3 regions of the Thalassobaculum salexigens DSM 19539 genome follow, and region 2 is predicted to be linked to each of the others. Evidence: riboswitches for the same ligand, from Rfam matches in the RefSeq annotation. Region 2 holds a riboswitch; each other region holds the start of a gene.
The links. A riboswitch is a leader RNA that binds a small molecule or an ion and turns the genes downstream of it on or off. The one in region 2 is predicted to bind cobalamin.
Positions count from the first base shown of each region.

Region 1 (4,753 bases), on a different contig from region 2:
CGCCCAGGCCAAGGCCAAGGGCCTGCGTTATGTGGATGCGCCGGTCGGCCGTCTCGCGGCCCATGCGGATCGCGGCGAGTCGCTGTTCATGGTCGGTGCCGAGCTGGAGGACTTCGAGCTGGTCAAGCCGATGCTCGAGGCCATGGGCACGACGATCTATCACTGCGGCGGGGTCGGCACCGGCACGCGGACCAAGCTGGTGAACAACTTCCTGGCGGTCGCCTCCTGCCAGTTCAACGCCGAGGCGCTGGCCCTGTCCCAGGGCCTGGGGCTGAACCTGGAGAGCACGCTGGACGTGATCTACGGCACCACGGCGATGAACGGTCAGCTCAAGATCAACTGGCCGGACAAGGTGCTGGCCGGCGACACCAGCCCGGGCTTCACCATCGACCTGGCCCATAAGGACCTGTCGCTGATCATGCAGGCGGCCAATACCGCCAAGGTGCCGATGCCGATGGCGGCGGCGGCCCGCGAGATGTTCAGCGCCGCCCGCGCCCGCGGTTTCGGCGCCCAGGACTTCTCCGCCATGGTCGACGCCCATTGCGACCTCGCCAACATCGAGAAGCCGCGCCTCAAGAAGTAACGGATACCAGGTCCCGCCGGCACACGCTCCGGCGGGACCTGCTGGCTTTCGGCACAAGGGAGGCACCGGTCCGACCGCGATGACCCTCCCGGCCGCCCATGGGAGGACGACAATGCGCATCGGATTTCTCGGCATCGGCAATATGGGCCGCCCCATGGCGGGCAAGCTGCTCGATGCCGGCCACGAGCTCTGGGTCCACGACATCCGTGACGAGGCGATGCAGCCGCTGCTGGACCGCCAGGCGCGTCGGGCCGGCTCGCCGGCGGAGTTGGCCGATGCCTGCGACACGGTGGTGGTCTCGCTGCCGACCCTGGCGATCTTCCGCCAAGCCCTGGACGACCTGCTCGCCGGCGGCGCGCTGAAGACCCTGGTGAACACCTGTACCGTCGGCGGGCCCTTCGTCGCCGAGGTCGAACGGCTCTGCGCCGAGCGCGGCGTGACGGTGATCGACGCGCCGATCAGCGGCGGACCGGCCGGTGCCGCCGCCGGCACCCTCGCCGTCATGGTGTCCGGCGATCCGGAGACGGTGGCCCGGCTCGACCCGGTGTTCCGCGCCTGGGGGCCCACGGTCGTGGTGGCGGGCGACACACCCGGCGCGGCCCAGACCATGAAGCTGACCAACAACATCCTGTTCGCGGTCGGCCTTGTCGCGACGTCCGAGGCCATGACCATGGCCGAGAAGGGCGGCATCGCGCCGGAGACCATGCTGCAGGTGCTGAACAACGGCACCGGCAAGAACTTCGCCACCACCAACGTGTTCCCCAACAACATCGTCCCGGGCAGCTTCGATTTCGGCGCGACGGTCGAGATCCTGATGAAGGACGTGAACCTCGCCATCGAGCAGGGCGAGTCGCTGGGCGTGCCCATGTGGGTGTGTCAGGCGGCCCGGCTGGTCATGCTGCATGGCAAGTTCCAGGGGCGGGCCGATCAGGATCTGTCTCGGATCGTGGAGATCGTGCGGGACGGGACGAAGAGCTAGTTCCCTCGCCCTTCTCTACACTCCCCGGACTTAGTTACTGTTCCGCGTGATCTGACGGAGGACCGTGCGGCCTCACGCGTGGGCCCCGGACTAAATCCGGGGAGTGAGGGAAGAGGAGTGAGTGGCCCCCCTCAGACCTCGACTTCGATCGTTCCGATGGGCTGGGTGCAGCAGGCGAGCACATGGCCCTCCTCCACCTCGTCCTCGCGGATGCCGCCGTTATGGACCATGTGGGTCTGGCCGGACGTCACATGGACCGTGCAGGTACCGCAGGAAAGCATTGACGCCATGGCGCAATCGTTACTAAATGCAGCGTTCACGGTCCCTGGATAACCAATATCTAGGGCTAAGAGGGAATTCCGGTGCAAGACCGGAGCTGCCCCCGCAACTGTAAGCGGCTAGCGGCTGTCGATGAGGGGTCACTGGTGTCCATGGGACGCTGGGAAGGCCAGACAGTCGTCCGGACCCGCGAGCCAGGAGACCTGCCGTGCGCGCATATCCGTCCCGGGCGGGGTGATCCGGAAGGCGCTTGCTGGGCTGTTGCCCGTTCCCGCAGGCCCTCCCGACTCCCCCTCCACCGACACGAGGGGTGTCCATGTCTACGCAGCTGGCCTACGACTTTGACGAAACTGGCAATTTCTCGCCCGCTCCCGCCGCGCCGAGGGCGCCGGCGACCGCCCGGCCCACGGCTCCGGCGGCTGCGGTGACACCGGCCCGGCCGGAGCCGCAGCGCGCGCCCCTGCCGCGTCCGCTGGCGAAGGCGCCCACCCCCGACGATCTGGTGCTCGACCGGGGTCGTGATTCGCTGCTGACCGAGTTCGGCAAGGCCACCCTGCGCGACCGCTATCTGATGCCGGGCGAGGACTTCCAGGCAATGTTCGCCCGGGTCTCCTGCGCCTATGCCGACGACATCGACCACGCCCAGCGGCTGTACGACGCCATGTCCCGCCTGTGGTTCATGCCGGCGACCCCGATCCTGAGCAACGGCGGCACCACCCGCGGCCTGCCGATCTCCTGCTTCCTGAACACCGTGCCGGATTCCCTCGACGGCATCGTGAACACCTGGAACGAGAATGTCTGGCTGGCGGCGAACGGCGGCGGCATCGGCACCTATTGGGGCAAGGTGCGCTCGATCGGCGAAGCGGTGAAGGGCACCGGCGAGACCTCGGGCATCATCCCCTTCATCCACGTCATGGACGGCCTGACCCTGGCGATCAGCCAGGGCTCCCTGCGGCGCGGCTCGGCGGCGGTCTATCTCGACATCCACCACCCGGAGATCGAGGAGTTCCTGGAGATCCGCAAGGCCAGCGGAGACTTCAACCGCAAGGGCCTCAACCTGCATCACGGCATCAACGTCACCGACGCCTTCATGGAGGCGGTGCGCGACGGCGCGATGTTCGACCTGAAGAGCCCGAAGGACGGCGCGGTCATGCGCCAGGTGGACGCCCGCCAGCTTTGGCAGCGCATCCTGGAAACCCGCCTGCAGACCGGCGAGCCGTACCTGCTCTACATCGACAGCGTGAACAACAACCTGCCCAAGCATCAGCGCGAGCTGGGGCTGAAAGTTTCGACGTCCAATCTCTGCAGCGAGATCACTCTGCCGACCGGTGCGGATCATTTGGGCGAGGAGCGCACCGCCGTGTGTTGCCTGTCCTCGCTGAACATCGAGACCTGGGAGCAGTGGAACGAGGAGCCGGGCTTCGTCGAGGACGTGCTGCGGATGCTCGACAACGTGCTGACCAGCTTCATCGAGAACGCCCCGGACGGCATGTCCCGGGCGCGCTACTCGGCCATGCGCGAGCGCTCGGTCGGTCTGGGCGTGATGGGCTTCCACTCCTTCCTGCAGGCTCAGGGCATCCCGTTCGAGAGCGCGCTGGCGAAGTCCTGGAACATGCGGATCTTCAAGAAGATCCGGCGCGAGGCCGATGCCGCCTCCGTGACCCTGGCCGAGGAGCGCGGCCCCTGCCCCGACGCCGCCGAGCGCGGCATGCAGAGCCGGTTCAGCCATAAGCTGGCGATCGCCCCAACCGCCTCGATCAGCATCATCTGCGGCGGTACCAGCGCCTGCATCGAGCCGATCCCGGCCAACATCTACACCCACAAGACCCTGTCCGGCGCCTTCACCGTGCGCAACCCGCACCTCAAGAAGCTGCTGGCGGCCAAGGGTGCTGACACGTCGGAGACCTGGGAGAGCATCCTGGAGCATGAGGGCTCGGTGCAGCATCTCGACTGCCTGACGGAAGACGAGAAGTCGATGTTCCGCACGGCCTTCGAGATCGATCCGCGCTGGCTGATCGATTTCGCCGCGGACCGCGCGCCGTTCATCTGCCAGAGCCAGTCGCTCAACCTGTTCCTGCCGGCCGACATCCACAAGTGGGACCTGCACATGCTGCACTGGACCGCCTGGGAGCGGGGCATCAAGAGCCTGTATTACTGCCGCTCCAAATCGGTCAGCCGGGCCGGGTTCGCCGGACAGCTCGAAGCCGTGGAGCGCCAGGCCTTCACCGTCGAGCCGACCGATTACGAGGAGTGCCTGTCATGTCAGTGAACCCCGCTGCGACCTCCCTGGTCCATCTCGACCCGCGCGAGCTGATCGGCACCGGCCGGGTCGGCCTGCTGGATTCGACCGGCACCTACGACGTCAGCCGCTACGGCTGGGCCTACGAGTTCTGGAAGCGCCAGCAGCAGACCCATTGGATGGGCGAGGAAGTGCCGCTGGGCGGCGACCTCAAGGACTGGGCCTCGCCGCGGGTGAGCGAGGCGGAGCGGGCCCTGCTGACCCAGATCTTCCGCTTCTTCACCCAGTCGGACGTGGAGGTCGGCGACAACTACCTCAAGCGCTACATCCCGATTTTCCAGCCCCTGGAAATCCAGATGATGATGGCCGCCTTCACCAACATGGAGACCGTCCATATCGACGCCTATGCCCTGCTGCTGACCACGTTGGGCATGCCGAAGGCGGAGTTCGAGGCGTTCCGCGACTACGACGCCATGCGCTCCAAGGCCGACTACATGCACACCTTCGGCGTCGGCACGGTTGGCGACGTGGCCCGCACGCTCGCGATGTTCGGCGCCTTCACCGAGGGCATGGCCCTGTTCGCCAGCTTCGCGATGCTGCTGAACTTCCCGCGACACAACAAGATGAACGGCATGGGCCAGATCGTCAGTTGGTCGGTGCGTGACGAGAGCCT
Region 1 is NZ_AUIR01000012.1:521,751-526,503, forward strand. Features, by position in the region: gene G578_RS0102400 (NAD(P)-dependent oxidoreductase) at 1-583, shown strand, start outside; gene G578_RS0102405 (NAD(P)-dependent oxidoreductase) at 696-1,562, shown strand; gene G578_RS28925 (2Fe-2S iron-sulfur cluster-binding protein) at 1,694-1,852, opposite strand; cobalamin riboswitch at 1,865-2,066, shown strand; gene G578_RS0102415 (ribonucleoside-diphosphate reductase subunit alpha) at 2,158-4,110, shown strand; gene G578_RS0102420 (ribonucleotide-diphosphate reductase subunit beta) at 4,101-4,753, shown strand, end outside.
Region 1: another riboswitch for cobalamin. It lies ahead of G578_RS0102415 (ribonucleoside-diphosphate reductase subunit alpha); the one in region 2 lies ahead of G578_RS26690 (ABC transporter ATP-binding protein).

Region 2 (4,753 bases):
TCGCCTCGTCAGCCGAGACATTGGAGCAGCGCTTGCCGATGACCAGCGCCAGCTCCGCCTCGCCCTCGAACACGTCGGCCGGCACGTCCGGCAGGACCATGGTGCCGCCGGTGCCGATGATCGCGCTGGGCGACTTGTGGAAGCCGTTGATCAGCGGCTTCTCGGTCAGGGTGCCGTTCTCCATGTAGTTCACCGCCATGCAGTCGATCTGCCGCGGCTGGGGCAGCGGCGGCCGGATCGTGACGCTGTCCAGCGCCACCGGCCTGCCGGAGGAGACGGCCGACTCGATCGCGCCCTTCGTCTCGTCGTACGCGGCGATCACGGCATTGATCAGGCCCCGGTTGTCCAGGTGGGGCAGATGCGCGACGGCATCGGTCACATCGACCACGCCATCGCCGGACAGAACGCCCAGCCGCCAGTCACCGAGATCCGGGTGATCGAAATACAGAAACTTCATGGCCGCTTTCTCCCTGTGCGCCGTCGCCTTCAAATCGGGCTTGGGCGCGATCATAGGCAGGTCCGTCGACGAGGGGAACGCATGCCGGACGCTCGGAGGCATCGATCTCGGCGGCCATGGCGATGCCGGCCACCGCCGGCAGGGCCACTTGGTAGGCGGTATCGCCGCCGGTCGCCGGATGGATCAGCACCACGGAACAGACGAGCACCGCCGACCCGGATCCGGCGAGGCCCATGAAGACCCGCTCGACGGATTCCGGGACGGCGCCTTTTCGTTCAAGAACGGCGATGGCGACACCGCATCCGGCGGTGGCCAGCAGCAACGCAAGGGTGACTAGGCTCAGGATCAGGGAAATCGACATGAGACGCGCCTTCTTGTTGCAACTCATTCTCAATTTCAGTATCTACAAATGAGAACCGGTCGCAACAAGGGATTTCTGCGATGGCCAACCTCACCGAACTCCGACCCGCTCACCGCCGCCCGTCTGCGGCGCGGACACCGATCTGCCGGTTGACCACCGGCGAGGCCCTGATCGTCTGGGCGATCCGGCACTGGGTTCAGTCGGTGAAGGCGCGGCTGGACCCACGCGACCTGCTGCGCTGCGGCTTCGCCACGATCGAGGCCGAGGACGTGACCGACTCGGTCGACCGGCTGCTGATGATCACCCTGCATGAAGCGACGACCGTGCGGGATGTCGGCTGTGTGCGCTGCCCGACCCTGGGCGAAGGGGAGCGCGATATCCTCCAGGCGGTCGCCCTGTCCCAGCGCGGCAGGCGGGACGAGGCGCTGTCGGTGGCTCAGACCTGGCTGCCGCTCTCGGCCGCCCTGCGCGCCTATGACGACATCGCGGCGATCGGACAGGCCCTGTCCGGCGCGGATATGATCGTGCCGATGCGCGAGGACCTGCAGCCCGAGGCCTGGTGGATCGAGGGGCTTGCGACCCATCACGAGGGATCGGCCCTGCTGCACTGACGACCGGGCTGGTGGCCGGGCGCCCCGGATCGCGGCGAAATCCCTTGCAAGACCGGGCGGGAAACCAGAGACTGCGGCTGTCGTGATGACCGGTGCCCGACAGGGATTCCCGGTCAGGGAAGCCGGTGCGAGACCGGCGCTGCCCCCGCAACTGTAAGCGGCGAGCGACCCCCGACGAGCCACCGGACATGCGCCGGGAAGGACGGGGGTTCGCGTCCGAGCCGTAAGCCAGGAGACCGATCGCGACACGTCACCATCCGCCGGGCGGGGTGTTCCGACGGTAGGGCCGAGGCCCGAACGGTGGCGATATGCGCCATCGCGATCGGACCGCCGCCCATGAATACCGCCCTTGCTCCCTCATCATCCGTCCCGACGACGGGCCTCAGCGCCCGCGACGTCAGCCTGCATGCCGGCGGCCGCGCCCTGCTCGACGGGGTCAGCCTGTCGTTTCGGCCCGGCGAGGTCGTCGGACTGCTCGGGCCCAACGGGTCCGGCAAGAGCACCCTGCTGCGAATTCTCGCCCGCCTGGCCGAGCCGTCCTCGGGCTCGGTCACCCTGGACGGCGCTCCGATCGCCGGGCTGGACCGCCGCCTGACCGCCCGTACCCTCGGCTATCTGCCGCAAAGCGCGCGCAGCGAATGGCCGATCTCCGCCCGCGAGACGGTCATGCTGGGCCGCACGCCGTTCCTGTCGCCCCTCGCCCGCAACTCCGAGGCCGACCATGCGGCGGTCGAGACCGCGCTGGCCGTCACAGACACCACGCACCTGGCCGACCGCACCGTCACGACCCTGTCCGGCGGCGAACGCATGCGGGTGATGCTCGCCCGGGTGCTGGCGGGATCGCCGTCGCTGCTGCTGCTGGACGAGCCTGTGACCGGGCTGGATCCGCGCCACCAGCTGGAAGCCATGCTTCTGCTCGACCGGCTCGCCCGCGACGGCCGCGGCACGCTGGTGGTGCTGCACGACCTGACGCTGGCCGCCCGGTTCTGTCACCGGGTCTATGTCCTGCACGAGGGCCGGGTGGTGGCCGAGGGTCCGCCGGCCGAGGCGCTGGATGCGGCGACCATCGCCGCCGCCTTCGAGGTGGAGGCCCGACGGATCGGCGACGGCGACGATGCCCTGATCGTGCCCTGGTCGATCCGGGCGCGGAACAGCGGAGGCTCCGATGCCGGCTGCCGCTGACCGCCTCTTCGCCCCCGAGCCGACCGCCCCCTCCCGGCGGCCGATCCTCGCCGCCCTGGCGGTATGCGCGTCGGTCGCCGTACATGGCGTGGCGCTCGCCGCCGCCATCGGCCTGTGGGGCGCCGAGGAGGCCGCGCCGCCTCAGGCATTCGAGGTCGTGATGGTCACCCTCACCCGACCGAATCCGGCCCCTGCTCCCGGAACGGCGCCGCGCTCGGCAGCACCGGACCCCGCCGAACGGGGCGGTCCGCCCGCCGTGGCCATGCCGGTGGCCGACGCCGCCACCCCGGCGGTCCGGGCGCCCCGACCGGTCAGCGCCCGCGCCGCCGCCCCGGCACCGCCGGTTGGATCGCCCCCTCCGCCGGAGCCCGTCCGGGTGAGATCAGCGGCGACGGCGCCCCCGTCCGCCGTCGCGGAGACCATCGCGCTCGAGCAGGCCCCTGTTGCCCATGCCGACACGGCCCAGCCGCCGAAAGCTCAACCGGAGACAAGTCAACCGGCGACGGCGCAACCTGTGGCGCCGACGGTGGCCGAGCCGCCCCGTCCGGTCGCGCGACCGCAGCCGGCCGCCGGTTCAAGGACCGAGCCCGCCCGTCAGGTCGCGGCCCTGCCGGCCGGTCAGCCCGAGGCTCCTCCCGCTCCGTCCAGCGCCGCCCGGGATGCCTCTCGGGGCGCCGCTTCCGAGCCTGCCGGCGCCGGCTCGAGCCCGGCGGAATTCGCCCTCGGCTCGGCCGGCAATCCGGCGCCGGACTACCCGTTCCGGGCCCGCCAGCGCGGCTGGGAAGGTCGGGTCGTCCTGCGCGTCGCCGTGGACCGACAGGGCCGTCCCATCCGGATCGACGTGGCCGAAAGCAGCGGCCATGGGGTGCTGGACCAGGCGGCCCATCGGACCATCACGACCTGGGTCTTCCAGCCGGCGACGCGCGGCGGCCATGCGGTCGCCGGCGAAACCCTCGTCCCGATCGTCTTCCGGCTGAACTGAGGGCGGTCAGATCAGACCCAGGCCCCGGGCCACCGCCAGCAGGCCGAAGCCGACGATCAATGCGCCGGCCCCGCGGTTGATCCAGCCGATCGCCCCGTCGCTCAGGCGCCGTCGCAGCACGCCGCCCACGGCCCCGGCCAGGGTCAGCCACCAGACCCCCGACCCCAGGAAAACGCCGAGGACCAGCAGCAGGGCGGGTGTCCAGCCGGTCTGCTCTCCCAGCACCACCCCGAGTCCGGCGAACAGCGCGACGAAGGTCAGGATGGTCTGCGGGTTGGCCAGGGTCAGGCCCACGGTCTGGACGAACGCCATGAGCGGATGCGGGCCGACCGAGGCTGTCCGGGCCGGGCCCTGCGCCCGGGTGCGCCAGGACTGGACGCCGAGCCAGATCAGCGCCGCCCCGCCGGCAAGCGCCAGAACCGTCTGCCAAGCCAGCAGGAAATCCGAGACCGCCGTGAGCCCGAAGGCGGCCACGGCCCCATAGCCCGCATCGGCCACCGCCGCCCCCAGTCCGGTGGCGAAGCCCGTCGCGAAGCCGTACTCCAGCGACCGGCGGATGCACAGCAGACCGATCGCGCCGACCGGCATCGCCAGGGCGAGGCCGAACAGGAAACCCTGGCCGAACGGCCCCAGCCCCCAGTCAGTCATCCCCGGACACGTCCACCGGCAGGGGGCCGTTGTCCTTGGCGGAGGACAGGGCGATATGGGTGTGGCTGCGCGCGACGCCCGGCAGGGCTTTGAGCCGCCCGGTGATCAGCGTCTCCAGCGCCTTGGTGTCGCGCGCCCGTACCTTCAGCAGATAGGACCACTCGCCGGTGACATGGTGCAGCTCCAGCACCTCCGGCATCAGGGTCGCCGCGGCGATGAAGCGCTCGTTGTGCCCGGTGTGGTCGATCTCGACGAAGATGAAGGCGAGCAGTCCCAAATCTACCGCGTCCGGATCGACGCGGGCCGACCAGCCGGTGATCACGCCGCGCTCCTGCAGCCGCTTCAGCCGGTCGTTCGCCGCCGAGACGGAGAGCCCGCACGCGCCGGCGATCTCCGCATTTGTGGCGCGGCCAAAGGCCTGCACAAGATTGATAATATTCCGGTCAATTTTATCCATGACCGGATAATTGACGGATTCTACCTCTGTTTCAAGGAAAATAGTGGTATTTCGA
Region 2 is NZ_KE384094.1:210,919-215,671, forward strand. Features, by position in the region: gene G578_RS0116175 (fumarylacetoacetate hydrolase family protein) at 1-457, opposite strand, end outside; gene G578_RS29600 (hypothetical protein) at 420-818, opposite strand; gene G578_RS0116185 (hypothetical protein) at 899-1,429, shown strand; cobalamin riboswitch at 1,496-1,688, shown strand; gene G578_RS26690 (ABC transporter ATP-binding protein) at 1,766-2,611, shown strand; gene G578_RS28575 (TonB family protein) at 2,595-3,593, shown strand; gene G578_RS0116200 (LysE family translocator) at 3,600-4,241, opposite strand; gene G578_RS0116205 (Lrp/AsnC family transcriptional regulator) at 4,234-4,698, opposite strand; gene G578_RS26700 (adenylate/guanylate cyclase domain-containing protein) at 4,719-4,753, opposite strand, start outside.

Region 3 (4,753 bases), on a different contig from region 2:
CTTCGGCGCGGTGTCCGCGGTGCTTCTCGCCGCCATCCTGGCGTCCTGCGCCGGAAACGAGCCCCGTTCGGGCGTGCTGAGCGCGGAGCAGATCCGTGAGACCGTGACCGGCAACGCGCTCACCCGCTGCGGTACGCGGCTGCTGGGCCAGTGGCGCTATACCGCCCGCCACGGACGCGACGGCAGCTTGGAGGCGGTGGTCTTGGCCGGGGCGCGGCGCGAGGATGCCGCCGGCGTCTGGCGGGTCACCGAGGACGGTCTGTACTGCCGTACCTGGAACAACGACTGGGCCGGGGGGCGGGAAGGGTGTTTTAGCGTCACCCGGAACGGCGACGCGCTGACCTTTGACCATGTCAGCGGCGCTGCCGGCGAGGCGGCCAGCTACACCTATACCCTGGGGGAGGCCTGCCCCTGAGAGGCGGGCAGGCCGGGGCGGATCACGCCCCCCAGGTCCGTGCCTCGCCGCAGTCGATATGGACGAAATTGGAGCGGGAATAGAGGCCGACGCCGCCGCGGTTCATGGCGATCGCCGCCTTGGCGATGGTGCTCACCCGCAGGCCGGGCACGCGGATGTCCAGCGCCATGCCCTGCATGTGCAGGCTGCGCTTGGCCACGCCCGAACTGTTGGCCCGGAGCGCCTCGTTGGTCTTGGGTGAGCGGTAGCCGCAGACGATGCCGATGCGCTGGGTGATGTCGAGCCGGAACGTCAGGTCGTGCAGGTAGTCCAGCACCCGGGTGTCGATCGCATGGACCGTCCCGTCGCGGTGGTCGCGCAGACAGTAGTTGATCTTGCGCAGCGCCTCGGTGTCGTAGCGGCCGTTGCGGAAATAGGTGATGTCGAGCCGCTCGTCGGTGTGCAGGTGCTCGATCTTCAGCTTGCGGGTGTCGTGCGCCGCGACGATGGCCGAGCGGGCCGGCGTGCCGCCGGTCATCAGCAGTGCCAAAGCGCCCAGGGCAGCCCGTCGCGTAACCCGGCGTCGGGGCGAGGAAGCGAAGTGTTCCGTCATGTCCGATGGTCTCCGAGGCGCCGAGGCGCGAGAAAACCTCTTTCCTTCGGTTCGCGCCGGCGCGCAAGCGTTTTCGTCGCCGTCAGATCAATCCCAGCGCGTTCGCCAGCAGGGAGTCGCGGCCATAGATGTCGTCGCGGAACTCCACGGTGCCGCCCTCGCCGATCCAGGCGGTCAGATAGGTCAGGTGCACCGGCACGGGGGTCTTCAGGTTGACCCGGGTGGTCTTCTTGCCGTCGAGGATCTTTCGGACCTGTGTTGAGTCCTGGCCGTCGGCGGCCAGCATCACCTCGGCCAGGGTGATCGGCTTCTGCAGGCGGATGCAGCCCGAGCTGAAGTTGCGGACCGACTTGGCGAACAGTTCGCGCGCCGGGGTGTCGTGCAGATAGACGTCGAACTGGTTGGGGAACATGAACTTCACCTGACCCAGGGCGTTCTTCTCGCCCGGCGCCTGGCGCAGTCGGTAGGGGAACCGGCCCTTGGGGATGGCGGCCCAGTCGACGCTGGCCGGGTCGACCCGCGGCGCGCCGTCCTGGTAGCCCGCATAGAGCTCGTAGCCGCCAGCGGTCAGGTAGGACGGATCCTTCTTGATCTTCGGCAGCAGGTCCTGGGCCGCGATCTTCGCCGGCACGCTCCAGGTCGGGTTGAACTCCAGGTAGCGGATCGTGTCGCTGAAGATCGGCGTCTCCCGGTAGGGGCGGCCGACGATCACCCGCATGGCCAGCCGGGTCACCCCGCCGACCACATAGTCGAGCTCGAATCCGGCCATATTGACGAACACATGGTCGTCGCCGAATTCGTCCGGCATCCAGCGGAACCGTTCCATGTTGAGCACGATCTGACGGATGCGGTCCCGCACCGGCACGTTCATCGCCGCCACCGTCTTGGCGCCGATGGCGCCGTCGGCATCCAGCCCGTGGCGGCGCTGGAACTGGCGCACGGCGCTTTCCAGGGCCGGGTCGTAGAGGTCCGTCGCTCCGGAGGCCGGCGTCAGGTCGGCGGTGGAGGAGAGGCGGCGCCGCACTTCGGAAACCCGGGGATCGGTCATGCCCGGTTTCAGGGTCGGACCCTCCGGCACCGGGTGCCAGCCGCCGGAGCGGGCCAGCGCGCGGTAGTCCAGCAGCAGCCGGCGCAGGCGGCGGTAGATCGGATTGCCCGGCGCCAGATCGGCCATCGCCTTGGCGGTTTCGGGCGCGGCATGCACCGCGTCCAGCAGCGCCAGCCCGTCGACGTCGCGCGGGAACACGAACAGCTCCGGATCGACCTTCTTCGGTGCCACCCGGCCGGCCTGCAGGTCGGTCAGATAACGCAGCAGCGTCCGGCTGACCGCCTGGTCCAGGCTCTCCGGCGAGTCGGCGGCGGGAAGCGTGTAATCGGCTGGACGCAGACCCTGGCGCTCGGCCCGTTCCAGGACCCGGACGACGGCGGCACCCTTGGCGTTGAGCGTCGGGACCTCATTCTCCTCGACCCAGGCATACCCGTCCGTCCGTGTGGCGAGGAACGCTGCAACGACCGCGTCCGGCGCGAAGTCAGCCGTCGAGTCCGGCGTTGGATCCGAACTCTGGGCGAGCGCCGGCGCCGTCAGCGAAATCAGAAGGGCCAGCGCGGCGGCGAGGATGGCACGGACTGGGGTCGGGCCGGTCATTCGAAGGCTCCCGCGTTCCGGTTGTCTGAAGGGTCGATGGTTCAACGGAACCCTATGACGTTAAAGCGAAGATTGACAGGCCGACCCCTCGACCGTAGCGTCCGGCCGTCAATCGCATGTGGTGTCCCGACCCACGAGACAGGGTCGGGATGAAACGGGAAGCCGGTCAGACTCCGGCACTGCCCCCGCAACGGTAGGCGAGGTTGATCCGTCGCAGAACGCCACTGTGCCGCCATGGCATGGGAAGGCGCGGCAGGATCTGGACCCCCGGGTCCGCCCTCGCGAGTCCGGAGACCGGCCACGGCGTGAAACCTCGATATCGCGGGGCGCGATGATCGGGTTCGGCCGTGGACCCGTGTCCCGGGCCGTCCCCTTCCATCCCTTCCGTCGATGTCGCTTTGCAACGCCGCGCGGGTGTGCGTCGGACGAGGAGGATGGAATGACTTTCGAGAACCGCCTGATCACGGGCCGATCCCTGACAGGAGCAGCGCTGGTCGCCGCTCTGATGGCCGCCGGGGCGCTCCCGGGGCAGGCCCAGCAGATTGGGGGCCAACAGGTCGGGGCCCAGCAGGTGGCGGCCGGCGAGCGGGCCGCCGTGAGCACGTCGGACGAGGTGATCGTCACCGCCTCGCGCATCGCGGAGACCGCCGACGAGACCCTGGCGCCGGTCAGTGTGATCACCCGCGAGGAGATCGAGCGCCGCCAGATCCGCTCCGTGCCGGATGCCCTGCGCCGGGTACCGGGCCTGACCCTGACCAACAACGGCGGGGTGGGCAAGGCGACCTCGGTCTTCCTGCGCGGTGCCGAGAGCGACCACGTGCTGGTGCTGATCAACGGCGTGAAGGTCGGCTCGGCGACGCTCGGCACCTTCAATTTCGAGAGCCTGTCGATCGACGACGTGGAACGGATCGAGGTCGTGCGCGGCCCGCGCTCCCACCTCTACGGCTCCGAGGCGCTGGGCGGCATCATCCAGATCTTCACCCGCAAGCCGACCGAGACGACCCGCGCCCATGCCAGCGTCGGCTATGGCAGCAACGATACGATGGAAGGGACCGCCGGCTTCTCCGGCCGGGCCTCCGGTATCGGCTTTTCGGCCAGCACCAACTACATCCGCACCGACGGCATCAACTCCTGCGGCAACGGCACGACCGTTCCAGGCGGCGGCTGCTTCGCCAACCAGCCGGACAAGGACGGCTTCGAGCGGAGCTCGGTAACTGGCGCGCTCGACTACGCTTTCTCTAATGGTATCAAGATGGAAGCGACCGGTCTTTATGCGACGAGTGAGAACGAGTACGACGGCTCGACCTCCAACGAATCCGAGGCGGTGAATTATGTGCTCGGTCTGCGTGCCCTGGCCTCGCCGACCGACTTCTGGGATGTGACCGTCGCCGCCGGCCACACCGTGGACGACGCCGATAACTTCCTCGATGGAACATACGAATCGACGTTTGAAACAGAGCGCAACTCACTGTCTTTGCAGAATGATCTCTATCTTCTGGAAGATCAGGTGACGACGCTCGGCGCCGACTTCCAGCGCGATCTGGTCGGTGGCTCGACCGACTATGTGGAGGACAGCCGCGACAATACGGGCGTGTTCGCCCAGCACCGGGCCGAGTTCGGCCGCCACACCGTCCAGCTCAGCGGCCGGGTGGACGAGAACGAGCAGTTCGGCGGTCATCTGACCGGCGGTGCCGCCTATGGCTACCGGATCACCGACAACCTGCGGGCGACGGCCTCCTATGGCACCGCGTTCAAGGCGCCGTCCTTCAACGATCTGTATTATCCGGGCTTCGGCAACGAGGACCTGGAGCCGGAGCGCTCGGAGAGCGCCGAGATCGGCCTGGCGGCCAAGGTCGGCGGCTTCGAGTTGGGGGCGAACCTGTTCCACACCGAGATCGACGACCTGATCGCCTATGACAGCTCGATCTTCGCTCCGGCCAATGTCGACAAGGCGCGGATCACCGGCCTGGAGCTGACCGCCTCGGGCGAGGTGGCGGGCTTCCTGCTGTCGGCCGGCGCCACCTTCCTCGACCCGGTGAACGCGTCGGGCGGCGCCAATGACGGCAACCAGTTGCCGCGTCGGGCCGAGCAGGTCTACACC
Region 3 is NZ_AUIR01000012.1:8,998-13,750, reverse strand. Features, by position in the region: gene G578_RS0100080 (hypothetical protein) at 20-415, shown strand; gene mepK (peptidoglycan L,D-endopeptidase MepK) at 438-1,007, opposite strand; gene G578_RS0100070 (L,D-transpeptidase family protein) at 1,090-2,652, opposite strand; cobalamin riboswitch at 2,760-2,969, shown strand; gene G578_RS0100065 (TonB-dependent receptor domain-containing protein) at 3,092-4,753, shown strand, end outside.
Region 3: another riboswitch for cobalamin. It lies ahead of G578_RS0100065 (TonB-dependent receptor domain-containing protein); the one in region 2 lies ahead of G578_RS26690 (ABC transporter ATP-binding protein).